DNA from 3 places in the Desertibacillus haloalkaliphilus genome. Region 3 is predicted to be linked to each of the others. Evidence: riboswitches for the same ligand, from Rfam matches in the RefSeq annotation. Region 3 holds a riboswitch; each other region holds the start of a gene.
What was found. A riboswitch is a leader RNA that binds a small molecule or an ion and turns the genes downstream of it on or off. The one in region 3 is predicted to bind lysine.
Positions count from the first base shown of each region.

Region 1: it holds a riboswitch for lysine, as region 3 does, so the genes downstream of both, dapA (4-hydroxy-tetrahydrodipicolinate synthase) here and KH400_RS08185 (Na+/H+ antiporter NhaC family protein) in region 3, are expected to answer to the same signal.
Region 2: it holds a riboswitch for lysine, as region 3 does, so the genes downstream of both, KH400_RS00700 (aspartate kinase) here and KH400_RS08185 (Na+/H+ antiporter NhaC family protein) in region 3, are expected to answer to the same signal.

Region 1 covers NZ_JAHPIV010000009.1:183,131-191,473, forward strand. Annotated here, with positions in the region: gene KH400_RS12035 (M24 family metallopeptidase) at 1-1,120, shown strand, start outside; gene KH400_RS25305 (hypothetical protein) at 1,120-1,242, shown strand; gene KH400_RS12040 (hypothetical protein) at 1,310-2,698, shown strand; gene KH400_RS12045 (DMT family transporter) at 2,902-3,840, shown strand; gene yidD (membrane protein insertion efficiency factor YidD) at 3,884-4,123, opposite strand; gene bluB (5,6-dimethylbenzimidazole synthase) at 4,267-4,917, opposite strand; tRNA gene KH400_RS12060 (tRNA-Gln) at 5,048-5,122, opposite strand; tRNA gene KH400_RS12065 (tRNA-Gln) at 5,173-5,247, opposite strand; tRNA gene KH400_RS12070 (tRNA-Gln) at 5,298-5,372, opposite strand; gene dapA (4-hydroxy-tetrahydrodipicolinate synthase) at 5,507-6,394, opposite strand; lysine riboswitch at 6,558-6,741, opposite strand; gene KH400_RS12080 (heavy-metal-associated domain-containing protein) at 7,116-7,322, opposite strand; gene KH400_RS12085 (YhcN/YlaJ family sporulation lipoprotein) at 7,522-8,253, shown strand.
Region 2 covers NZ_JAHPIV010000001.1:147,560-155,902, reverse strand. Annotated here, with positions in the region: gene KH400_RS00725 (enoyl-CoA hydratase) at 1-496, shown strand, start outside; gene KH400_RS00720 (electron transfer flavoprotein subunit beta/FixA family protein) at 529-1,299, shown strand; gene KH400_RS00715 (electron transfer flavoprotein subunit alpha/FixB family protein) at 1,315-2,292, shown strand; gene trxA (thioredoxin) at 2,501-2,815, shown strand; gene uvrC (excinuclease ABC subunit UvrC) at 3,029-4,801, shown strand; lysine riboswitch at 4,896-5,082, shown strand; gene KH400_RS00700 (aspartate kinase) at 5,428-6,657, shown strand; gene KH400_RS00695 (YslB family protein) at 6,776-7,198, opposite strand; gene KH400_RS00690 (TrkH family potassium uptake protein) at 7,313-8,343, shown strand, end outside.
Region 3 covers NZ_JAHPIV010000006.1:90,543-98,885, reverse strand. Annotated here, with positions in the region: gene KH400_RS08210 (HD-GYP domain-containing protein) at 1-380, shown strand, start outside; gene KH400_RS08205 (hypothetical protein) at 541-1,029, opposite strand; gene KH400_RS08200 (thymidylate synthase) at 1,297-2,253, shown strand; gene KH400_RS08195 (dihydrofolate reductase) at 2,275-2,766, shown strand; gene yunB (sporulation protein YunB) at 2,837-3,637, shown strand; lysine riboswitch at 3,709-3,888, shown strand; gene KH400_RS08185 (Na+/H+ antiporter NhaC family protein) at 4,363-5,916, shown strand; gene KH400_RS08180 (sodium-dependent transporter) at 6,258-7,778, shown strand; gene KH400_RS08175 (methionine/alanine import family NSS transporter small subunit) at 7,778-7,894, shown strand; gene KH400_RS08170 (MarR family winged helix-turn-helix transcriptional regulator) at 8,198-8,343, shown strand, end outside.

The DNA.
Region 1 (8,343 bases), on a different contig from region 3:
TATGTATTATCTGACAGGGTATAATGCATGGTCATTTTATGTACACCAAATGATGGTCGTGATGGTTGATGAGGACCAACCGATTTGGATTGGTAGAGAAATGGATGCGAGTAGTGTGAAGGTCAGTACGTGGATTGATGATCATCACATTATTCCTTACCCAGATGAGTATGTGCAATCAACAATTAAACACCCAATGGATTTTGTCGCAAATATATTACAGGAGATTGGTCAAGCAACAAGAAAAATTGGGTTGGAAATGGATGCTCATTATTTTACTGGTTTATGTTATGAACGACTGCAACAAGGACTTCCGAACGCAACATTTAAAAATGCTTCAACACTTGTTAATTGGGTGAGGTTGATTAAATCGGACGAAGAAATCGTTTTTATGAGGCGTGCGGCTAACATTGTAGAAAAGGCCATGAGTAAAGCGTATGAAACCGTCGATGTAGGTGTTAGAGAATGTGATGTTGCCGCAAATATTTACCATGCGCAAATTAGTGGTTTAGACAATTTTGGAGGGGACTATACGTCGATCGTCCCGATGATTCCAACAGGGAAAAATACGTCTTGTCCACATTTAACATGGACCGATAAACGATACAAAAATGGAGATAATTTAACGATTGAAATTGCTGGATGTTATAAACGTTATCATACCCCAATGGCTCGCACGATGGTGTTAGGCACACCCTCGCAGCAAGTTTCTGATCTCTCCGAAGTTGTCTTAGAAGGAATAAATGAAACCTTAGCAGCTATTAAACCAGGAATGATGGCTGAGGAAGTTGAGGCCGTTTGGCGAAAGACGATTGCGAAAAGAGGGTACTATAAGGACTCAAGGTTAGGGTACTCCATTGGATTAAGTTTTCCACCTGATTGGGGAGAGCATACCGTAAGTTTTCGAAAAGGTGATCGTACAGTTCTCGAACCAAACATGACGTTCCACCTCATGCCGGGAATTTGGTATGAAGATTATGGAGTTGAAATTACCGAGTCCATTCGTATTACCGAAAATGGCTGCGAATTATTAACAAATTTCCCGCGTGAATTGTATAAAAAAAATCCAACAACAGACTTGTATATCGAAGGAAATTGCTTAATAAAAGAAGATTTTTAATGAAAAATAAAGTGGAAGAGGGTAAGCCGTCAGCGGTTTATCCTTTTTTAATGGTACGTAAAAAAGTGGGGGGGGGGAGACGTTCACTTTGGGTCAACAGTGGAGTGTTAGAGAAAAAGTGAATTTCCTATGAACTTTTTAGTGATTCATGATAGGATAGTAATATTCGAGATTCATTGAGGAGAGTTGATGACTGTGAATAAACAAGTCATACAGTCTAGTCTAGGTTTTATAAGTGTTCTCATTACGATCTTGTATTTAGTAGATCTGTTTTTCCCAACGGCTTGGCTTGAAATTCTTTATAGCTCATTAGCGGGGATCGTTCTCTTGTTTGCTATATTCTCTGTACGTCGGTTGAATCAAGTCGTGGCTGTTCTGTTAGTGGTCGTCGCTGGCGTTATCTTTATTCTTAATCAAGTGCCCCCACTTACGATTATCTCAGGATTTGGAGAAAATATAAATTTGTTAACCTTGTTTTTACTTGTCCCGTTTTTCGGTGTGATCATTTCAATTGGAGGTTATCTGACAGCATTAAAAGAGAAAGTTCATGAGCAAGAACAACATAACAAAGCTCATCCGTATCGTTTAAGTTATCTATTAACAGCGAGCATGGGTGCCATACTTAATCTTGGGTCGATGCCGATTGTTTATCGCATCGCAGTCGAGAGTTTTTCTGGTTATCGAAGAAAAAAGCTAGTAATGGTGTTGTTGCGTGCGTTTGGCTTTTGTATGTTCTGGTCACCGTATTTTGTTAACGTTGGATTAGTGCTTGTTTTATTTAATGTTTCTTGGCTTCATGTCGGTTGGGTTGGCTTTTTGATTGGCTTATGTTATCTCATGATAAGTCTATTTTTTTTCAACAAGATACATTTTGCGGATGATCCGATGGTTGAGACTGATGACATTGGTGGGGCTGTAAATCGTGGTGAGGCTACCAAAAAGCTCGTCTCATTGCTTTGTTTTTCAGTCACTCTACTGATTATTTCATTTATTTTAGATTACTTGTTACTTGTTAATATGTTAACAGTTGTCTCGGTTTTGGCGCTATTTTATCCGGTTTTATGGGCGGCAATTATTGGAACTTTAGTTGATTACCTGCAAGCGGTGGTTGAACAAATGAAAACGGCATTTATCCGTTTAAAGAATGAGATCGTTATTTTTATTAGTGCAGGTTTTTTTGGCTTAGCGTTATCGTACACAGAAGTAGGGGATGTGATTTCTCATCTTATCTATGATGCATCATATGGTTCTATTTATGTGATGAGTATCCTTATCATTTTATTATCAATCTTTCTATCATTTTGTGGTATTCACCCAGTCATTATCGTGATCGGGATTGGAAGCTCATTATCTCCGGCTCTGTTTGGCGTAAGTCCAGAATATATGGCGGTGTTATTGATCGTTGCTTGGACGTTAGCTACTCAAGTTTCTCCATTTTCAGGTTCAGTATTAATGACTTCAGGGTTAATGCAACAGTCGCCATGGAGGGTTTCGCAACGAAATTTAGGATTTGTTGCCGTCCTCTTGGTAAGCTTGCCTTCATTATTAGTCTTGTTGCAACATTTTGGATTACTATAAAGAATGTTCAAAAAGTCCGTAAAAATGACTGACAAATGTCCTCGTTGGCTTGCTCATGCGTTGCTCACATATGAACAGCATATCTTTGCGGCTTTTAGCTACATGCCTCGAACTTTCGACGCACAGGACGTTGCGATTTTAGCCGACCGGTTCTATTCTTCTCTTTTTTGAACACGCACTATAATAGTTAGGTGGTAAAAAGTATGAAAACTCAAGTGTCACATCTATTTACATACGGTTTATTACTCTTTGTTATGGTATTGTGGGGAGTAAACGTTGTGATGTTAAAAGTATTAGTAGACCATCTTCCCCCAACAACAATGACAGCCGTGCGAGTATTTACTGCAGGTATTATTGTTTTGTTTATTTTAATCTTTCAGCGTCAATTACGAACATTAACGAAAACAGAATGGAAGTTTACAATCATTGCCATGGTCTTTGGTGTTGTTGGGCATCATTTTTTTCTTACATTAGGTTTAACGGCAACGACAGCATCCAATGCATCTTTAATTTTAGCATTACTACCATTAACTACATCGGTGTTGGCGATGATTTTCTTACATGATCAGTTAACAAAATTACGTTTACTAGGTATATTGCTTGGGATCATAGGCGTTTCGGTGATTATCTTTCAGGGAGCGGATAGCCTTGGTGGGGTTAATGTAGGTGACCTTTACATTTTTATTGCGATGTTCGTCCAAGCGATTAGTTTTATCTATATTAAAAAAGCTACAGAAACGCTCGATTCGAAACAAATGACAGGGATCATGCTCGTGTTTGGTTCATTGTTACTATTTGGCTTAAGTCTCATCATTGAGCCACATGGCGTGTCTGGGTTAGGTGAAGGGACCGCGTGGATTTGGTTGCTATTTTTCACGTCAGCCATTTTGGCGACGGCTGTCGGACATATGTTATATAATTCGGCGATCCATAAGTTAGGGGCTGGACAAACCGCGATATTTAACAACCTTGTTCCGTTTTTCGGTGTCATTAGTTCAGCTATCTTTCTTGGTGAAGCCATTGTTATGACACATATTTTTGGTTTTTTGTTCATTGTCATTGGTGTCCTATTGGGTACCGGTTATATGGATGAAAAGCTTGTTCGAAAGATCAATAAGCGTAAAAAGGCCGAATCGATGTAAAGTAAAGGGATTCCAACTCGTTTTCTGAGTGAGGAATCCCTTTTTAGTTACGTGTTTGTTTGTTTTTTTTAGGTTCGGGTACTGGATCGAAACCACCAGGGTGGAAGGGGTGGCATTTAAGTATACGCACAAGGGTGAACCATCCACCTTTCAGTGCGCCCAACCGTTTGAATGCTTCTAAACCATAGTGAGAGCAGCTAGGATAGAAGCGGCATGTGGGTGGTTTAAGTGGAGAAATAAATCGCTGATAAAATCGTATTAGCACAATAAACGGCCATTTCAATAGTGATCCGCTCCTTTTTTAAAAGCTTAGAGATAATATACCATATAAGGGCTCTTTTAAGTAGTTAGCATGGTTTTGAAGCATAAATAAGGCTGCCTTCTAAGGGGTTACCCGAACTTTTTTGACAGCCTGATCATGGTATATTATTCTTTTGTTTGGTTATCCCAGCGGTTATAGTAAATTAAGTTTTCTAGTGCTCGTCGTTTTTCCCATCCTGATGATTCTAAAATTGGTTTATCGGGGTATTGGTCCGTATAACCAAGTGACATTAATGCGATTGGATCGATGTGTGGCGGGATATCTAGAATATCACGGACGTCATTTTTTTTATAGAAACTGACCCAGCCCATGGCTAACCCTTCAGCACAAGACGCAAGCCACATGTTTTGAATCGCACATGCTGTTGATAAAACATCGGTTTCTGGAATCGAGTTTCTTCCTAGTACATGAGAACCACCGCGCGTGGGGTCACAAGTGACACAAATGGTGATTGGTGCTTCTTTAATCCCTTCAATTTTTAAATTGAGGAATTTTTGTTGTCGTTCATTCTCATAATGAATCGCTAATGCTCGTCGTTCTTTATCCGTAGCCCAAGCGAGCCGTTCTTTAATTTTATCAGACGTGATGATGATGAAATTCCATGGTTGCATAAAACCTACAGATGGACCGTGATGGCCTGCTTCAAGAATACGTTGCAGGACCGACTCCGGAATCGGCTTTGATAAGAAGCTTCGCACATCTCTGCGGTTTTCTATTACTTTATAAATGGCATCTTTTTCATTTTGGTTAAACATACAATCAAATCCTCTCTGTCCAGCTTACTTTAATGGTAGCAGGAAATGAAAAGATTGACTATAGTCATTTGACTATTCGATTAGAAGTACGATGGTTAATGAAATTTTAAGTTCATATGAAAAGATAGAGTGGCTGGGCTAGCTGGATTCGAACCAGCGCATAACGGAATCAAAATCCGCTGCCTTACCGCTTGGCTATAGCCCAACATATGTATTAGGTGAATGATGTAAAGGTAGGTTATGAAAGAAAAGAAATGGCTGGGCTAGCTGGATTCGAACCAGCGCATGACGGAATCAAAATCCGCTGCCTTACCGCTTGGCTATAGCCCAACATATGTATTAGATGAATGATGTAAAGGTAGGTTATGAAAGAAAAGAAATGGCTGGGCTAGCTGGATTCGAACCAGCGCATAACGGAATCAAAATCCGCTGCCTTACCACTTGGCTATAGCCCAATGCCTTGAATCAGTTCCTTTACATTTCATATGATTGCACAATCAAGGTGATTTTATACATTTCTTTAAATAGATTTTATAAAAAAAGATCGCATCTATAAAAAGTTCAAATAGGTGCGATCTTGGTGTATGGTTTAGCTTACATAAAACGTCATATTTGGTTGCATGACCGTTTGTAACTGACGATGTTCTGTCTCGCTTAACGGTACGAGAGGGAGGCGAACCGAACCTACGCTGATGCCTCTCATTTCTAATGCAGCTTTTACAGGTGTAGGGCTTGGTGCTGCAAATAAGGCTTTCATCACTGGCAATAAATCTCGATGAAGCTTTGCGGCATGCTCTGGTTGTCCGTTTAAATAGCTTGTCACCATTTCTTGCATTTCGTTTCCAATAACATGAGACGAAACAGAAACGATTCCAGTTCCTCCAATTGACATCACTGGAAGGGTTAAGCTGTCATCACCACTATAAAGGCTGAATTTATCATCGGTTTCTTCAATGATTTTTGCCATGGCTTCTAGATCACCGCTTGCTTCCTTGGTTGCTACAATATTTTCAATTTGTGAAAGACGTATCGTTGTTTCAACAGAAATATTAACAGAACTACGCCCAGGAATATTATAAATCATCACTGGAAGAGATGTTGATTCAGCAATTGTTTTAAAGTGTTGATAGATCCCTTCTTGTGAAGGCTTATTATAATAAGGGGATACAAGCATAATCCCATCAACACCAGCTTCTTCAGCTTTCTTTGTCAAACTGATAGAAGCGCGTGTGTTGTTTGACCCAGTCCCGGCAATAACAGGTACTCGACCATTAACTGTTTTAACAACAAAGTTAAATAATTCCACTTTTTCCTCTGTTGTAAGTGTTGGGGATTCTCCAGTTGTTCCAGCTACAACAATACCGTCCGTACCGTTTGTAATTAAGTGGTTAATGAGTTGTAAAGTTGCGTTGTAATCTACATCTCCATCTTGATTAAATGGGGTTACCATTGCAGTTAATACACGTCCAAAATTCATTGTTTCATCACCCTCTATTCATTATTTTCGATCAATCTTGTAAGGTTTCCACTTTGTATGAATAGAGCTACATCTCTTCCCATTGTTTTTAAAACATGGTGTTACGCAAAAAAGCAACAATGAGAGCCTCATTGTTGCAATAGAATCGTTTAGAACGTTCTATGCGTGAGATAGCCCTCCATATAGTTCACCTGACTATATGACAGTTCTGTATTTGTTCAATAACAGAACCAGCCTCAAGAAAATGAGATTCTTTTGGCTTCGGCAAATCCCCCTTTCAGCAATTCTCAAAGGATCCCATTCTCCTCCAATTGCCTAATTATGGTCTTTGCGCCTCTACCCTCACTTCAATTTTTGAAGTAAAGAATATGCTTATCCGTTTGTGACTCTACCTTAACAAATAACAATATCGTTTGCAATGAAAAATGGATAATTCATAATAAAAATTTTTAGAGTCGTAGCAAGGCTTGAACGAGTTGGTTAACAAATGGAATGTCGTTGACTTTTAAGCTTTCTTTTTAATTATCCATATGACCATGTCGTAGGCGGTAATGCTAGATGATGGACCATTTATGTTTCAAGCAGATGAGGGAGTCAGTCTCACACGATGAAAGGTAATTAAACCATTTTAGGACAATTCGTGAACTTTATGAACACTAACATTTGTTTTTCCTGTATTTAAGAGTATGATCTTAGATTTGTTGTTGTTATTTCATGGGCGTTAAACAATCCAGTAGCCAGCTTCTTCAACTGCTTCTCTCATATAGGTAACGTTTGTTTGTGATTCTTCAAATGTAACGGTGACGGTATTGTTATTTGGATGTACTTTCGCATCAACGACACCTTCTACATTTTCTAATGCATGCTCAACTGTATCGAGGCAATGCCCGCAACTCATTCTCTCCACTTGCAGATCAATATGCTTCATTTTAATCACCTCAGTGTTATTGGGAGCGATCTAGTTTCCATTTTAACAGTGATTCGCTTTTATAATCGGTAGTATGTTAGGCAAGTGTTGAATCTATACGTGTTAATCCTCCATGTAATTTATGCTTGAACTCCCTTCAACTGACAGAGTAAAGGTGGATACTTAACGTCACTCTATATAGTGAAAGGAGAATGGCAGAATGAAACCGAAAATACGAACATGTTTAATATTGCTATCCTTTATTGTCTTTCTTGGTGGATGTGTAGTTCCACAAGACGAGGAGATGGGTGCAAATGCTGATCGTACACAAGGGTTTAGCGGGTATGGTACAGACAATGTCCGTGGGATGGAAGGACCATTATCGGATATGATGGTTCCAGACCAGGACCCTAAAGGGTTAACGTCAAACGTTCAGTCTATTGCAGGAGAGAATCAATACATGACTGGCGAGCGTCAGATCGATATTCGAAAAGATCGAGGACAGCAACATTCTTCACAAATATTAAGTAATCGTCCAGGGACGTTACATGATAAACAAACCTTACGTGACCCTGGGTTAGAAAATCAAACCCAACAATCAGATACTCAAGAACAATTGAGTAAGAATGAGAAAGTTTCATTAATGTCTCAACGGATTTTAGCGATTAGAAGTGTTCAAGATGTTGATATTATTTCCGATGATGACCTTTATATGATCGGTGTAGAATCAAATGAATCAAGGCGGTCAAAACTGGAAAGTGAAGTATTTGATGCCATTCGTGATATTGTAAATCCAGACCAAGTTTATGTGGCGACAGACCGGAAAACGGTGAATCGCATCCGTGCTCTTCGTAATGGGTTCGAGTCAGGCCAGCCGTTGGAAGAACTTGGTGCGACGTCGTCTGAATTTATTCGCAATTTAAATCGAACATTTGAACAAAATCAAAAATAAGAGTCGGTACAAAACTTGAACTGCCCCCTGTCAAGTAGACAGTGGAAATAATAAAAATGACCTAAGCGGCTTTAGCTCTATATTCTATAG
Region 2 (8,343 bases), on a different contig from region 3:
TTCAAAGCCTGTCATTGCCGCGATTCACGGTGCTGCATTAGGCGGAGGATTAGAGCTTGCGATGGCATGTCATATTCGACTAGCAACGGAAGATGTGAAGCTTGGATTACCGGAGCTACAATTAGGTTTAATTCCTGGATTTGCAGGTAGTCAACGCCTTCCACGTTTAGTAGGAACAGCGAAAGCAGCAGAAATGATTTTAACTAGTGAGCCGATCACAGGCAAGGAAGCATTGTCACTCGGCCTTATTAATTGCATTCATTCTGAGCAAGCGCTCAACGAGGAAGCCTTGAAACTAGCGGAGAAAATCGCGCAAAAGAGTGCGGTCTCGATTAAATTCGCACTCGAACTACTTACTTATGCCAAAGATCAAAACTTTGAAAAAGGAGTGGCAAAAGAAGCGGAGCTGTTTGGGGAAGCGTTTGAATCTGAAGATGGCCAAGAAGGGATATACGCATTTATAGAAAAACGAAAGCCAGCGTTTAAAAATAAATAAACCGATTTTATTTTACCTAGGGAGGGAATATGATGAACATTTTTGTAATTATGAAACGTACATTTGATACAGAGGAAAAAATTACAATTAGTAATGGAGCAATTGATGATGGGGGCGCAGAATTTATTATTAACCCATATGATGAGTATGCGATTGAGGAAGCAATTACGTTACGTGATGAGCACGAAGGAGAAGTGACAGTCGTAACTGTTGGTGAAGAGGATGCTGAAAAGGAATTACGTACAGCATTAGCCATGGGTGCAGATAAGGCAGTGTTAATTGACACAGAAGATGTTGATGAACTTGATCAATTTACGACGGCTACATTGCTTGCGACATATTTAAAAGATCAAGACTATGACATCATTTTAGGCGGTAACGTCGCCGTTGATGGTGGATCTGGACAAGTTGGCCCACGTGTTGCTGAGGAATTAAACATTCCACAAGTGACAACGATTACAAAGTTAGATATTGAAGGGCAAACTGCAACAATCGAGCGTGATGTTGAAGGGGACCAAGAAACTGTTGAAGTGTCTCTTCCGGTTCTTGTGACAGCGCAGCAAGGGTTAAATGAACCACGTTATCCATCGTTACCAGGGATCATGAAGGCTAAGAAGAAGCCATTAGATACATTAGACTTAGATGATTTAGATTTAGAAGAAGAGGATGTAGAAGCAAAAACAAAAACTATCGAAGTGTTCCTACCACCTGCTAAAGAAGCGGGGAAAGTTCTTGAAGGTGAAGTTGGAGATCAAGTCAAAGAGTTAGTATCGTTACTAAAATCAGAAGCTAAAGTTCTTTAATGGGGGGAAATCAATATGTCTAGAAAAGTAGTTGTATTAGGTGAAGCTCGTGATGGAGAATTACGTAATGTAACATTTGAAGCGATTGCAGCAGGAAAACAAGTTGCCGACGGTGGTGAAGTTGTTGCAGCGTTATTTGGTGAAAGTGTAAGTGATTTGGGTAATAAATTAATTCAGTATGGAGCTGACCGTGTCGTTACGGTAGAACGTCCTGAATTGAAAGAATATACGACAGATGCTTACTTACAGGCGTTCTTACAAGTGGTTGATGCGGAGAGTCCAGAAGGAATTGTGATGGGACATACATCGGCAGGAAAAGATCTTTCGCCACGTGTCGCGACAAAATTAGGCTCAGGTTTAATTTCTGATGCGGTTGCCATTGAAGTCGATGGCGGTGATGTTGTTTTCACGCGTCCAATTTATTCAGGTAAAGCTTTTGAAAAGAAAGCAATTGAAGAGGGAATTATTTTTGCAACGATTCGTCCAAACAACATCGAGCCACTTGAGGTTGATGAGTCACGAAGCGGAAATGTAGCTGGGCTTGATGTAGAATTAACTGATTTGCGAACACAAATTAAGGATATCGTGCGCAAGTCAACTGGCGGGGTTGATCTCTCAGAAGCTAAAATTGTTGTTGCAGGTGGACGCGGTGTGAAAAGTGAAGAAGGCTTTAAGTCATTAGATGAGCTTGCGAATGTCCTTGGAGCAGCAGTTGGTGCATCTCGTGGAGCGTGTGATGCTGAATATTGTGATTACTCCTTACAAATTGGTCAAACAGGGAAAGTTGTAACACCTGACCTTTACTTTGCGATTGGTATCTCTGGTGCGATTCAGCATTTAGCAGGGATGTCTAACTCAAAAGTAATTGTAGCCATCAATAAAGATCCAGAAGCACCGATCTTTGAAGTCGCAGACTATGGAATTGTTGCTGACTTATTTGAGGTTGTTCCATTACTTACAGAAGAATTGAAAAACGTTTTAGTTGAATCATAAAACATACGTGAAAAGCTGTCCTTCAAAGGGCAGCTTTTCACGTATATTTATTATTTTCTATTATTGTTTGCAGGAAAAAGTGGTTTCAAACATAACACGATTGGGTAATATAAATTCTGTAAGCATATTTATAGCGTGTGAGTACGACGGATGGTATAATTTGTTTGAATAAGTGATTAGCACGATAAATAAGGAGGACGTTACGAACATGGCGATTGTAAACGTTACGGATCAAAATTTTGCAAGCGAAACAAGTGAAGGAGTAGTCCTAGCTGACTTTTGGGCACCTTGGTGTGGGCCTTGTAAAATGATTGCACCGGTTCTTGAAGAGCTAGATGCAGAAATGGGAGATAAAGTGAAAATTGCGAAGCTTGATGTTGATGAAAACCAAGAAACAGCTAGCAAGCATGGAGTCATGAGTATCCCTACATTAATGGTCTTTAAAGATGGTGAAGTTGTCGAGCAAGTGGTAGGCTTCCAACCAAAAGATGCACTAGCTGAGCTTCTTAATAAGCACCTATAAGAGCCAATAAAAAGCCTGATTCGTATTACGGATCAGGCTTTTTTAATTGAAGGGGTGCAGAGTGCGCAGCAAGGAGACAAGGAAAAGTAATAGCTTACTCGTCCGGCCTTTGCGTGAAGGATACTGGAAAAAATCTAAATGAGAAGAAGGCGGCTCGAGAGCGGTTGAAAAAAACGTGATTTTTGGTAACAATAGTAGCAAGGAGTGAGGAGGATGGATAACCTTAAAGAAAAGCTCGCTGTTTTACCTGAGCAGCCTGGCTGTTATTTAATGAAAGACAGGCAAGGAACGGTCATTTATGTCGGAAAAGCAAAAATTTTAAAAAACCGCGTTCGATCTTATTTTACTGGTTCCCATGATGGGAAAACACAGCGGTTAGTGAGTGAAATCACTGATTTTGAATATATAATTACCTCTTCGAATATCGAAGCGCTTATCCTTGAAATGAACCTAATTAAAAAATACGATCCGAAATACAATGTTATGTTAAAGGATGATAAATCATATCCGTATTTAAAGATTACCGCGGAAGAACATCCGCGCTTGATCACAACTCGAAAAGTAAAAAAGGATCAAGGAAAATACTTTGGTCCTTTTCCGAATGCGAGTGCGGCGAATGAAACAAAAAAATTGTTAGATCGTCTCTACCCCCTAAGAAAGTGTCGGACATTACCTGATCGGGTTTGCTTATACTACCATATCAATCAATGTTTAGCTCCATGTGTGTATGAAGTAAGTGATGAAAAAAATAAAGAACTTGTCGCTGACATTGTTCGTTTTTTAAATAATGGTCATCAGCAAGTGAAGCAAGAATTAACGGAAAAGATGAATAGCGCTTCTGAACAATTAGACTTTGAACGGGCGAAGGAATTTCGTGACTTGATTAAGCACATTGAAGCTGTCATGGAAAAGCAGAAAATGACGATCTCTGACCAGATCGACCGTGATGTTTTTGCGTACTCATATGATAAAGGGTGGATGTGTGTACAAGTCTTTTTCATTCGCCAAGGAAAACTGATTGAACGAGATGTATCCATTTTTCCATTTTACGGTGAAGCTTCAGAAGACTTTTTAACGTATATCGGACAATTTTATTTAAAAAAGGAACATATGAAGCCAAAGGAGATCCTCGTACCAAGCGGTACGGATCAAGAGCTTGTTGCTCAATTGCTCGAGGTAAAAGTATTTGAACCGAAACGTGGTAAGAAAAAAGAATTAGTGGACCTTGCGACCAAAAATGCTGAAATGGCGTTAAAGGAAAAGTTCTCATTAATTGAACGGGATGAGGAACGCACGATTAAAGCCATTGAAAATTTAGGGGAGGCACTGGGAATCAGTACACCGTATCGGATCGAGGCATTTGACAACTCTAACATTCAAGGGACTGATCCTGTGTCTGCCATGATTACGTTTTTAGATGGTAAACCGAGTAAGAAGGATTACCGTAAGTATAAGTTAAAAGGGATTGAAGGGCCTGATGATTACGGTTCGATGCGTGAGGTTGTTCGTCGGCGCTACCTTCGTCTATTAAAGGAAGATGGACCATTGCCTGATTTGTTAGTGATCGATGGTGGTAAAGGACAAATTTCAGCTGCGCAAAGTGTGCTTGAAGATGAACTAGGGTTATCGATCCCTGTATGTGGTTTAGCTAAAGATGATAAACACCGGACGTCACAGCTATTGATGGGAGACCCGCCCGAGGTAATCCCATTAAAACGGGATAGTCATGAATTTTACCTCTTACAAAGAATACAGGATGAAGTCCACAGGTTTGCGATCAATTTTCATCGACAAGCACGTGGGAAATCGATGTTTTCATCGATTTTAGATGATGTGCCTGGCATCGGTGAAAAACGAAAACAACGGTTGTTAAAGCACTTTGGCTCATTGAAAAAAATGAAGGAAGCAAGTGTTGAAGATTTCCGTCAGTTAAATGTTCCAGCACCTGTAGCCGAAGCGCTTGTTGACCATTTGAAAAATAGTTGAATTTCTCGTTGATTTTCAATTGTTGTTTTGCTAAAATAACAACTAACGATTAAAGTTGATAAAAAAATTAAAAAAAGCCACACTTCATAGAAGAAGTGATGGTAGAGGAGCGAAAACCATTAGTAGGCAAAGCGAGGATGTTGAGATCCGATGATCATTGCTGAAAGGGGAATTCGCCGAAGTGAAAAGAGCCTCAACAATCTTTTTGCTGGACTTGTATTGAATAGGTACAAGGCTGTCACGCAACCAACCCAAAGGTTGTGTGGAGAACTATCTCACGAGATGCAGGGGACGAAGTGTGGAGATACCGACTTTTTTGTATACCAAGCAACAGTGAGGGCGTTCCTACTGTTGCTTTTTTGGTGTTGTGGTAAAGAAGGCTTACTCGCACCGCCTTAGATTGGAGTATGCGGGAGATACACTGGTGAGGAGAAGTTGGTTCAAGGGTGGAAAAGGGAACCCCGGAGAGCGCTAGCGATGAAGGAATAGAGGGAAAGTAGCTTCCTTATGCCTCACTTGATTGAATATTTAGTGAACTATTTGAAGTAAGAGAAGTTATTTCTTGATATGTGTTTGCGGGTAAGTTCTTTAAAGTTAAGTTTTTTACATAGGAGAGGATGAGCAATATGGCATTAGTCGTACAAAAATATGGAGGAACATCAGTTGGATCAACAGAGCGGATCAAACATGTGGCTGATCGAATCATTTCATCGGTTGAACAAGGAAATCAAGTTGTAACGGTCGTTTCGGCGATGGGGAAAACAACGGATGAACTCGTCAGCTTAGTCGGCGAAGTCACTGCTCAACCGAGCAAGCGTGAGATGGATATGTTGCTATCGACAGGTGAACAAGTATCGATCTCCTTATTAACGATGGCTTTGCAAGAACGCGGGTATCGAGCAGTCTCTTTGACAGGCTGGCAAGCAGGGATTCAGACCGAACAAGCACATGGTAACGCTAGAATTACCGGCATTGATGTTGAGAGAATCAATAGCTACCTAGAGGATGGAATGATTGTGATTGTTGCTGGCTTTCAAGGAGTAAGTGAGGGTGAGGAGATCACAACACTTGGTCGTGGTGGATCGGACACGACAGCTGTTGCACTTGCGGCTGCTGTGTCAGCGGAGCGCTGTGATATTTTTACAGATGTGACGGGTGTTTATACCACTGATCCGAGGTATGTGAGCAAAGCTAGAAAATTAGCATCAATTTCTTATGATGAAATGTTGGAAATGGCTAATTTAGGGGCGGGAGTCCTGCACCCACGTGCCGTTGAATTTGCAAAAAACCATAAAGTCAAATTGATGGTTGCATCAAGCATGGTAGAAGAAGAAGGGACAGTAATTGAGGAGGAAGTGTCAATGGAAAAAGATTTGGTTGTACGAGGGATTGCATTTGAAAGTGATGTCACAAAAGTAACAGTGTCTGGGTTGCCTAATGACCTGGCTACGTTACCAAGCTTATTTACGATTCTCTCGGAACATGGAATTAATGTAGATATTATTATTCAAAATGAAACTGGAAAAGAAACAACAACGATCTCATTTTCAATCAGCGATGATATTCGTCAAGAAACAGTAGCGGTTTTAGAAGAAAACAAACATCGTTTGCACTTTGAAGCTGTTGATTGCGAACAGAATTTAGCAAAAGTATCGATTGTCGGATCTGGCATGGTTTCAAACCCTGGAGTGGCGGCAAGAATGTTCCAATTACTTGCAAAAGAAGATGTGAAAGTAAAAATGGTTAGTACATCTGAGATTAAAGTGTCAACAGTCATTGAAGAAGCTGTCATGGTTAAGGCTGTTGAAGCACTACATGAGGAATTTCAACTAGCTGAAGAAGTGCTGAGCATATAGGACTATAGATTCGTATGCTATGTCTTACGATGAAAGATAAGAATTCATCGTAAGACATGTAGCTTTATTGCTTCAAAGCTCGATCAGACAGAATAATATACGTTCAGTTCGGGATGATTTAAACCTCATCTTTATGATCCCATTGGACGGTAAATACAAATGTAGCTTTCTTTTGTTTGACCGTCGTTTCAGCAATACGTGATTTGATCTGTTGAATTTGCTCAGCGAGAAATCCAGCTTCTAACTGGACAGAATATGGGTGGCTTTCATCATAGAGGTGATCCGTTAATTGAAACATCATTTCCGTTTTCTTTTCTTTGATGACTGCTAGCGTTCCCCAATCAGCCTGGTTAAAAAAAACAATAACCTCATCAATGGATGAAAGCTTATATTTTCGAGCTAGTGATTTACCAGCCCAATAAAGGATTTGTTCTTGTTCTTTTCCAAGTAGGTTGGCTAATACATCTGCTCGCAAGAGTTGGTAGCCAAAGCTTGAAGCTTCTCGTTTAACGTTTTTGTCTAGGGGGGTGTGTTTACTCATTATGTATACTCCTCTCTGTCCATTCTATTATATAACGACCTCCTTCTTTTCTCTATAGCTTCGAGTGTTGAGAAGTGATATACTATAGCCCGAATGAGAGTGGAGGTACATAAAATGAAGCTTGCATTTAAACATCTGTTAACTCCCTTTAGAATTATTATGATCTCGTATATTGCTGCGATGATTCTTTTTAGTATTTTGCTTTATTTACCAATATCCCATCAAGAGGGTGTCCAGTTGTCGTTTTCAGAAGCATTGTTTACGTCAGTAAGTGCGGTCAGTGTAACTGGTTTAACGGTCGTAAATGTATCAGAGACGTACAGCTTTACCGGTATTGTCTTTTTGGCCCTTGCGGTTCAACTCGGTGGTATCGGGATTATGACATTAGGGACCTTTGTTTGGATGTTGTTTCGTAGGAAAATCGTCTTATCGCAGCGGATGTTGATCATGGTCGATCACAACCAAAATACATTTTCAGGGTTAGTGAATTTAATGCGTGGCATTTTAGTCGTTGCATTGATCATCGAAATAATCGGTGCGTTTATTTTAGGCACGTATTACCTCCGTTATTTTGATACGACACTTGAAGCATACTACCAAGGAGCTTTTGCGGCGTTAAGTGCATTTACGAATGCAGGATTTGACATAACTGGTGAGTCACTGATTCCGTTTGCCAATGATTACTACGTTCAACTTGTAACGATTTTATTAATCTTTGCCGGTGCGATTGGTTTCCCGGTATTAGTTGAAGTCAAGGAATACTTTTCAAGACGTGACCCGCATTTTAAATTTAGTTTATTTACGAAAATCACGACAATTACGTATTTTGTTGTTTTTTTAATCGGGGTCATTGGCATCTGGCTCCTTGAGCGAGGGCACTTTTATGTCGGTCTAGAGTGGCATCAACAGCTTTTTTATTCATTGTTTAATTCTGCAACTTCAAGAAGTGGTGGGTTAGCAACGATGGACGTATCTGAGTTAAGTATAGCTACGTTGCTGTTTATTTCAGGACTGATGATTATCGGTGCAAGTCCTTCTAGTGTTGGCGGTGGTATTCGTACAACGACGCTCGCGATCATGTTCTTGACAATCCGCAGTTTTGCACTTGGAAAAAGCGATGTCAAGGTGTTTGGACGAGAAATTCA
Region 3 (8,343 bases):
GTGACATCCATCTATACGCAAAAATTATCGGAATTGCCGATGTCTTTGATGCAGTAACCTCACATCGTGTCTACCGAAAAGCGATGCTACCGCATGAAGGACTTGAAATTTTATATGCTGGAGCTGGCACACAGTTTGATAAAGACATGCTTGAAGCATTTGCACGCACGGTTGCGATGTACCCTGTTGGCTTAACTGTTGATTTAAGCGATGGCAGAAAGGCGGTTGTCGTCAAACAAAATCAACACATGAGTGCAAGGCCAGTCGTACGAATTATCGAGGAAAACGATCAAGAACTACCTGAGCCATACGAAATCGACTTAATGGTAGAAACAAACATAACGATTGTTGAAACAGAAGCAACGTTAGCAGATGGATAACGCTCATTGCTAAGAGGCAGTTCAAAAGGTACTAACCAACCTTGTGTTCTGACCTCTTTTTTCGTGATATCCAATTGCTACTTCTCCAATTAACCAGCCCTGTTAACACACACAAAAGCGATTGCCCTCCTAATTGAACAATTGCCTCCGTTATCTACATTTAAAATCGAATCGGAATAACTTTTTCAAAAGAAAGTCCTAAATAGCTATAATGGATGATAACCTCATTTATTTCTTCATTGTTGATCACACTTAAACCGTAGCTTTTATCATCTTCTGTAGCCGTACCATCATTCACTTTATCTAACTGTGATGATGGAGCGGTATTTGGCTCGATACTTACATCTTCAATGTCTGTCAGGTCAAACTCTTTCGCCTCACCATCAAAATCAGCAGCGATATAAAAACCTTTTAACGGGTTGCTCAATTGAATTTTTTTATCTAGTGGCTCTTCATGATTATTGATTAACACATCGTTAATTTTTATATTGCTAAACCCTTTATTACCGATACTAATTAGCACACCTTGTTTCTCACTTGTTGAACCAATCGTGCCGCTTGCTAATGGTGGGTTTAATTTTATGAAAGAAAATAGTCCAATGACTAGAACAGCAACTATTACAACTGAAATGAGTGTTGTTTTTTTCAATTCCTCACACCCCTTTACTCGATCTCTGCTAACCATAACATAAATTACCAATAGATTGGGATGGGGATTCTAACGCCAGCATATAGGTCGATAGAATCCGCACCGCCTTAGAAAAGTTCACTTCGGTTAGAAATCGTCGAGATGGCACAATCGTGTGCTAAAACTCGACAAAACCTATAGGTGAGTACGAAGCTGTGATAAAATGAAAACGACGCTGTTAGGAGAACCTAACTGAGAAGCCGGCAAGATGGAGGAGTTAATAACGCGATGAGTCAAAATGAACAAGCTTATTTAGAATTGTGCAAAGAGATTTTAGAGACGGGTGAAACAAAAGGTGATCGTACCGGAACAGGGACGACTTCTTTATTTGGCAAGCAGATGCGATTTGATTTAAATGAAGGCTTTCCACTGTTAACGACAAAACGAGTTCCTTTTAAACTAATTGCGAGCGAATTGCTATGGTTTATGAAAGGTGACACGAATATTCGTTATCTATTACAGCATAACAATAACATTTGGAATGAATGGGCGTTTGAGAAGTGGGTTACTAGTGATGAATACACTGGGCCGGATATGACTGATTTTGGCTTACGCAGTCAAACAGATGATGAATTTAAGGCGCTCTATGAACAAGAAATGGAAAGTTTTAAAGAGCGAATTTTAACCGATGATGCCTTCGCAAGTAAGTATGGCGATCTTGGTAATATTTACGGCAAGCAATGGCGGGAATGGAAAACGACGAATGGTGAAACGATTGATCAGCTCAAAGATGTGATCGATATGATCAAGAACAATCCAAACTCACGCCGTTTGATTGTCTCAGCATGGAATCCAGAAGATGTGCCATCTATGGCGTTACCGCCGTGTCACACACTCTTTCAATTTTATGTCGCAGATGGCAAGTTGAGCTGTCAGTTATACCAGCGCAGTGCGGATATGTTCCTCGGTGTACCATTTAACATTGCGAGTTATGCGCTGCTAACACACTTAATCGCTCATGAATGTGGGCTAGGTGTTGGTGAATTTATTCATACGCTCGGTGACGCGCACATTTATTCAAATCACTTCGAGCAAGTTAGAACACAGCTCGCGCGTGATCCACGTCCATTACCGACGTTGACGCTAAACAAGGGCGTTACATCTGTGTTTGATTTTGACCTAGAGGATATTACGTTAAGTGGCTACGATCCGCACCCAGCGATTAAGGCACCAGTAGCAGTCTAGAGGAAAAGGAGGTTATCATACATGATTTCATTTATGGTGGCGATGGACCAGAATCGCCTGATTGGAAAAGACAATGATTTACCGTGGCGCTTGCCAGCTGACCTCGCTTATTTTAAAAAAGTAACGATGGGCAAGCCAATCGTGATGGGCAGAAAAACGCACGAATCAATCGGACGCCCATTACCAGGGCGAGAAAACATCATTATTACTCGAAATGAAGATTATCAAGCTGAAGGCTGTACGGTTGTGAACTCCGTTGCTGAGATTGAACGTTTTGATGATGACACAGAGGTGTTTGTCATTGGCGGTGCGGAAATTTTTAAAGAGACACTTCCGATTGCAGACCGCCTCTACATAACGTTGATTGAAGAAGAATTTGAAGGTGACACGTATTTCCCTGAGATTAAAGAGGATGAGTGGGAGTTGACCTCTGAGGAGCGTGGCACGACAGATGAGAAGAACCGTCACAAGCACCGTTTCCTTGTCTATGAGCGAAAAGCTAAACAAGCGTAAATTTTGTCCGAAATAGTGGTTAACCCGAGCCCCCTCTTTGCATATATATTAGTGCAAAGGGGGGGTGGCGTTGGCAAAATTTAAAATACATCGGCCCCGTAAACGGAAAGGTCCGCTGCCTTTTCGTTACGTCTTTTTATTATCATTTGTTATTTTTGTTGCGATGACCGTACAAGGACTTTGGTTAGTTGAAAAAGGAATTCGCCCAACGTTGATCGAGATTGCGCAAACAGAGACACAGAAAATTGCAACCCAGGCGATCAATGATGCGATTTCAAAGAAAATCGTCGATAATACGGGGATGGAAGACTTGATTAACATTGAAAAAGACAATAATGACAACATCACATCGGTTGGTTTTGATGCACAAATTTATAATCGTGTCGTTTCGGAAGCGATTATTCGTGTGCAAAAGTACTTGAAGATGGTGGAGCAAGGCCAAATTGAAAGCCTTAGCGTCCCCGAGGGGGTTGAGGTTGATTTTAATGAACAAACCTTTTCTGATAATGGCATTATTCATACGATTCCATTAGGGCAAGCAACAAATAATGCGTTACTTGCTCACTTAGGGCCTCAAGTTCCCGTCAAGTTCACAGCAATTGGTGATGTAAAAGCGCAGTTGAATGAAACGATCGAGCCATCGGGAATCAACAATACGTACATTAGTGTCGCGATGGACATTGAAGTTGACGTGCAAGTCGTTATTCCGTTTGCAACTGAAGAACAAACGGTTGGCACGACGATCCCAATTGGCATGATATTCGTACCTGGAGAAGTCCCTTACTTCTATAACCATGGTGGTGACAGTAATGCGCCAGCACCGGCGATTATCCCGCCAGATGAAGAGGAGATTGATGCAGGGATAAATTAACATTGCCACGCGCAGATAGCCTTGTTATAATGAGTCTTGCGAAAAAATTGAATGCAGTAGCCTCATTGTAAAAATGAGGTAGAGGCGCGGCCTTCATAAGTATGTAATTCGAGTGTGACGAACGATGAGAATTGCAAAAAGGGGAGGTTGCCGAAGCGATGTGAACTCCGTCAGGTGAGCATTGCTGGGGTTGTACTTAAGAAGTGCAGCACTGTCACGGTTAGAGATGATCGTGGAGAACTACTCAGACATGATGGGGCTTTGTCGTTTACGGTTATAAGGTAATGACAGGGAGCGCCCTGTCATTGCCTTTTTTTCTTTTTTGGGGAAAGGTCTGTACTGGGGTAGTGCAGGCGTGAGCGGGCTGAGGATTCGCCGGTAGCAAGCGGGCGAGACGCTTCGGACTGAGTATCCGCTATTTGTGAAAAAAGAGCCTAATTGGGGAAGTAACCGGACCGAGAAGCCGTTATTTGCCATAAACCGAGGTAAAAAAGGTCGGTTTGGTATCGATAGCGGACTGAGGGTCCGAAAGAGCTCTAAAACCTGGTGATTTGTCACAAATAAGGTACTGAGCGTCCACCCATCGCCCACCGCGCCCTACAGCTGGACTCCCCGCCAAAAACACATGTGCTCCCAATCCGTTCTTCGCTCACCAATCTAAGGTCGGCGAGTGAACATTTTATACAGCTAGATCATGCAAAAAATTTTAGGAGGAACTTTACATCATGGAAAACTCAATTTTATCGTTACTCCCACCGGTGTTAGCGCTAGTGATGGTTATTTTTACTCGTCGCGTGCTGTTATCGCTTGGGGTTGGGATTATCGTTGGTGCACTGATGATCAACGACTTTTCAATTGTCGCTAGTATCGGCCAAATTGCTAGCATCGTTGGAGCCGTCTTTGTCGTCGATGGTGCCTTGAATACGTGGGAATTATATATTTTATTCTTTTTACTATTACTAGGAATGATGGCTTCACTAATTGCACTATCAGGAGGAAGCCGTGCGTTTGGTGACTGGGCGATTCGCCGTGTGAAGACACGTGTCGGCGCGCAGCTCGTTACGGTTTTACTTGGAATCTTAATTTTTATTGATGATTACTTTAATAGTTTAACGGTCGGAAACGTTAGTCGACCGCTAACGGACCGTCATAAAATTTCTCGTTCGAAGCTCGCTTATTTAGTCGATTCAACGGCTGCTCCGATGTGTGTAATCGCACCATTATCAAGTTGGGGTGCCTACATTATCACGATCATCGGCGGAATTTTAGTGACACATGGGGTGACGCAATATGAACCACTACAAGCGTTCCTTTTCATGGTGCCGATGAACTTTTATGCGATCATTGCTTTACTACTAGTTGTTGCGGTAGCCGTCTTTAAGCTTGACCTCGGGGCGATGAAGACGCATGAAGAGCGTGCAATGAAGACAGGTGAAGTGGTTGATCCGAACAAAGGCGCCATTCCTGGTGAACAAGATACCATTTCAGAAAACAAGCACGGCAAAGTTCGTGATCTTGTGTTACCGATCCTTGCGCTTATCGTTGGTACGGTTTACTTTATGATTCATACGGGAATCCAAGCGTCTGGGGAAGAAGCGACACTTCTTTCTATCTTTGAAAATACCGATGTAGCGACAGCGTTATTATACGGTGGTGTGATCGGTCTCATTGTTGCGCTTCTACTAACAGCTTTAAACAAAGTAAACGCTCAAGACATTGGTGTTGGTCTTTGGGCTGGGATTAAATCGATGCTACCAGCGATTTATATTTTACTATTCGCATGGACGATCATTGAAATTATCGACGGACTTGGTACGGGTACGTATCTAGCAGGGCTTGTGAGTGAGCATATGAACATCGCTTTCTTGCCTGCGGTGATCTTTATCCTTGCTGGGTTTATGGCCTTTTCAACTGGGACAAGCTGGGGAACGTTTGCGATGTTACTCCCAATCGCCGGTGAAATTGCTGCGGTCGTTGATGTTGAGATGATGCTGCCAGCACTAGCTGCAGTCCTTGCTGGGGCGATCTTTGGTGACCACTGTTCACCGATTTCAGATACGACGATCCTTTCGTCAACAGGGGCAGGAAGTCACCATATCGATCACGTCATTACGCAGTTGCCGTATGCACTGATCGTTGCTGGAATTACATTTGTTTCGTATCTTGTGTTAGGTTTTACAGGTAGTATGCTCATCGGACTTGTGGCAGCGATTATCTTATTTGTGATTGTTGTGGCAGTTCTGAAACGATTAGTTGGCGCTAAAGCCGCTAATGCATAAAAAAATATAGAGGTAAAAATCCCAAGAATGGCTTAAGAGGGGGGCTCCCCTTTTAAGCCATTCTACTTTTTTCGACAGAAAGCGCCATCATTGAAAAAATATTTTGACAAGTGGGACGTTAGTTATTATAATGAGATAACGAATCAGTTATTTAGCTTTAAAGGCCTAATCCTTTACTTTTATTCTTTTTTCCTTTAACGCTTGATAGAATCATAGTTGCTCACTTCGCTCTAAAATGTCAAACTATTTTGACAAAATCGTCAAGAATAATAATAGTTAGCGTCCGAGTGGAATAGAATTCTTGGTAAATGAGTAACGCTAAAACAGAAAGGGGTATGGACATGAACAATCGAGAACAGTGGGGTACACGTGCCGGCTTTATTATGGCGGCAGTTGGTTCAGCTGTTGGTCTAGGTAACATCTGGCGATTCCCGTATGTTGCCTATGAGAATGGTGGAGGAGCATTTTTTATTCCTTATCTATTTGCACTCTTAACAGCGGGGATTCCGCTACTTATTATGGAATTTACGATGGGTCAAAGGTACCGTGGCTCCGCACCATTAACATTTGCACGAATCAACAAGAAAGCAGAATGGATCGGTTGGTGGCAGGTCGGGATCTCATTTGTAATCTCCACCTACTATGCCGTGATCATCGCGTGGGCGATGGCCTACACAGTCTTCGCCGTGAACCAGAGCTGGGGAACGGATACGGAAGGATTTTTATTTAGTAATTATTTGCAGTTAGCAGACACTCCTGGTGATGTGGGTGGACTCGTTCCATCGGCATTCATTCCATTAATTCTTGTTTGGGTGATTGCACTAGGTGTCCTCTTTAAAGGGGTTAAGCGCGGGATTGAATTGGCAAACAGAATCTTCATTCCAACGCTTCTCGTGATGTTTTTACTTCTAGTTATTCGCGCACTTACGTTAGAAGGCGCAGCACTCGGTTTGAATTCATTCTTTGAGCCGAACTGGAGTGAAATCATGAACCCAGGCGTATGGGTTGCAGCGTACGGACAGATCTTCTTTAGTTTATCAGTCGGCTTTGCGATTATGATTACGTACTCAAGTTATTTATCAAAGAAGTCAGATATTAACAACAACGCATTTATCGCAGGTTTCAGTAACTCAAGTTTTGAGCTTTTAGCAGGTATAGGGGTTTTCGCTGCACTAGGTTTCATGGCAACAGCTGCTGGTGTTGGCGTTGATGAAGTAGCAACAGCAGGTGTAGGTCTCGCCTTCGTTGTCTTCCCAGCGATTATTAACTCATTCCCAGGCATGAATGGCTTGTTCGGGGTCTTATTCTTCGGCTCACTCGTGTTAGCTGGTCTATCATCACTGATTTCTATTACAGAAACTTATGTATCAGCCTTACAAGATAAGTTCAAAATTACACGTCAAAAAGCCGTTCTATTCGGTGGAGGTTTATCAGCACTTGTTTCGATTTTATATGCGACACAAGGTGGTCTATACTTCCTAGATGCGGTTGACTACTTTATTAACGAATTTGGTGTCGCACTTGCAGGTCTGATTTCAGTTGTGGCCGTTGCATGGTTCTTACGTCACTTATCAACATTGCAAAAACACCACAACAACATTAGTGACTTCCGTACAGGTTTATGGTGGAAAATCTGCCTAGGCGTGATTACACCGATCGTCCTTGGTTATATGTTCATTCAAAACCTAGTAACGAACTTACAATCAAACTACGAAGGTTATCCGACATCATTCATCATTCCGTTTGGTTGGCTCGTTGCAGTAGGTGTCATCATTATCGGTTTCATCTTAGCGGCATTTAAATGGAAGAGCAGAGACTTAGAAGTTCCAGATCATTCAGATGCGAAGGGAGATGGTCAGTAATGAGTGGCGGCGCAATCACAATGATGCTGATCGGTATGGCAATTATCTGGGGCGGTTTAGCGTTAAGCATCCGCAACGCAGTTAAAGTTGCCCGAGCAAAGAAAGCAAATAATTAGTAACGACGAAGCACGCCAGACTGATTGTAGTTGGCGTGCTTTACTTTTCAAAGTGTGGATGAGATAAGGCAGGGGGCCTCCCCATTTGATGTAGAGCCCAAAAGTATAGAATTCTTAAACGCTACATCATGAGCAGTTTGTGTTAAGTTCCTGACTAGATTTTTGATAAAAAAAGCGTCTTCGCTAGAATTATTATTTTGCTTAAAATTTTACTATTCCAGTTTAGTGCACACACCTTCTTGACAGAAAACCATACACTATTGTATACTTATCTCGAATTCGAGATAATATAAAAGGATGATCATGATGGATAACCACAAACAGACAGAAGAGGAGTTAGCGTTAAAATTATTTGTTGTTCTCTCACGCTCGTTTCAAACGATTCGCAAGCGTGTCGAAGAGGATATTAAAACGCATGGACTCAATCCAACTGAGTTTGCCGTGCTTGA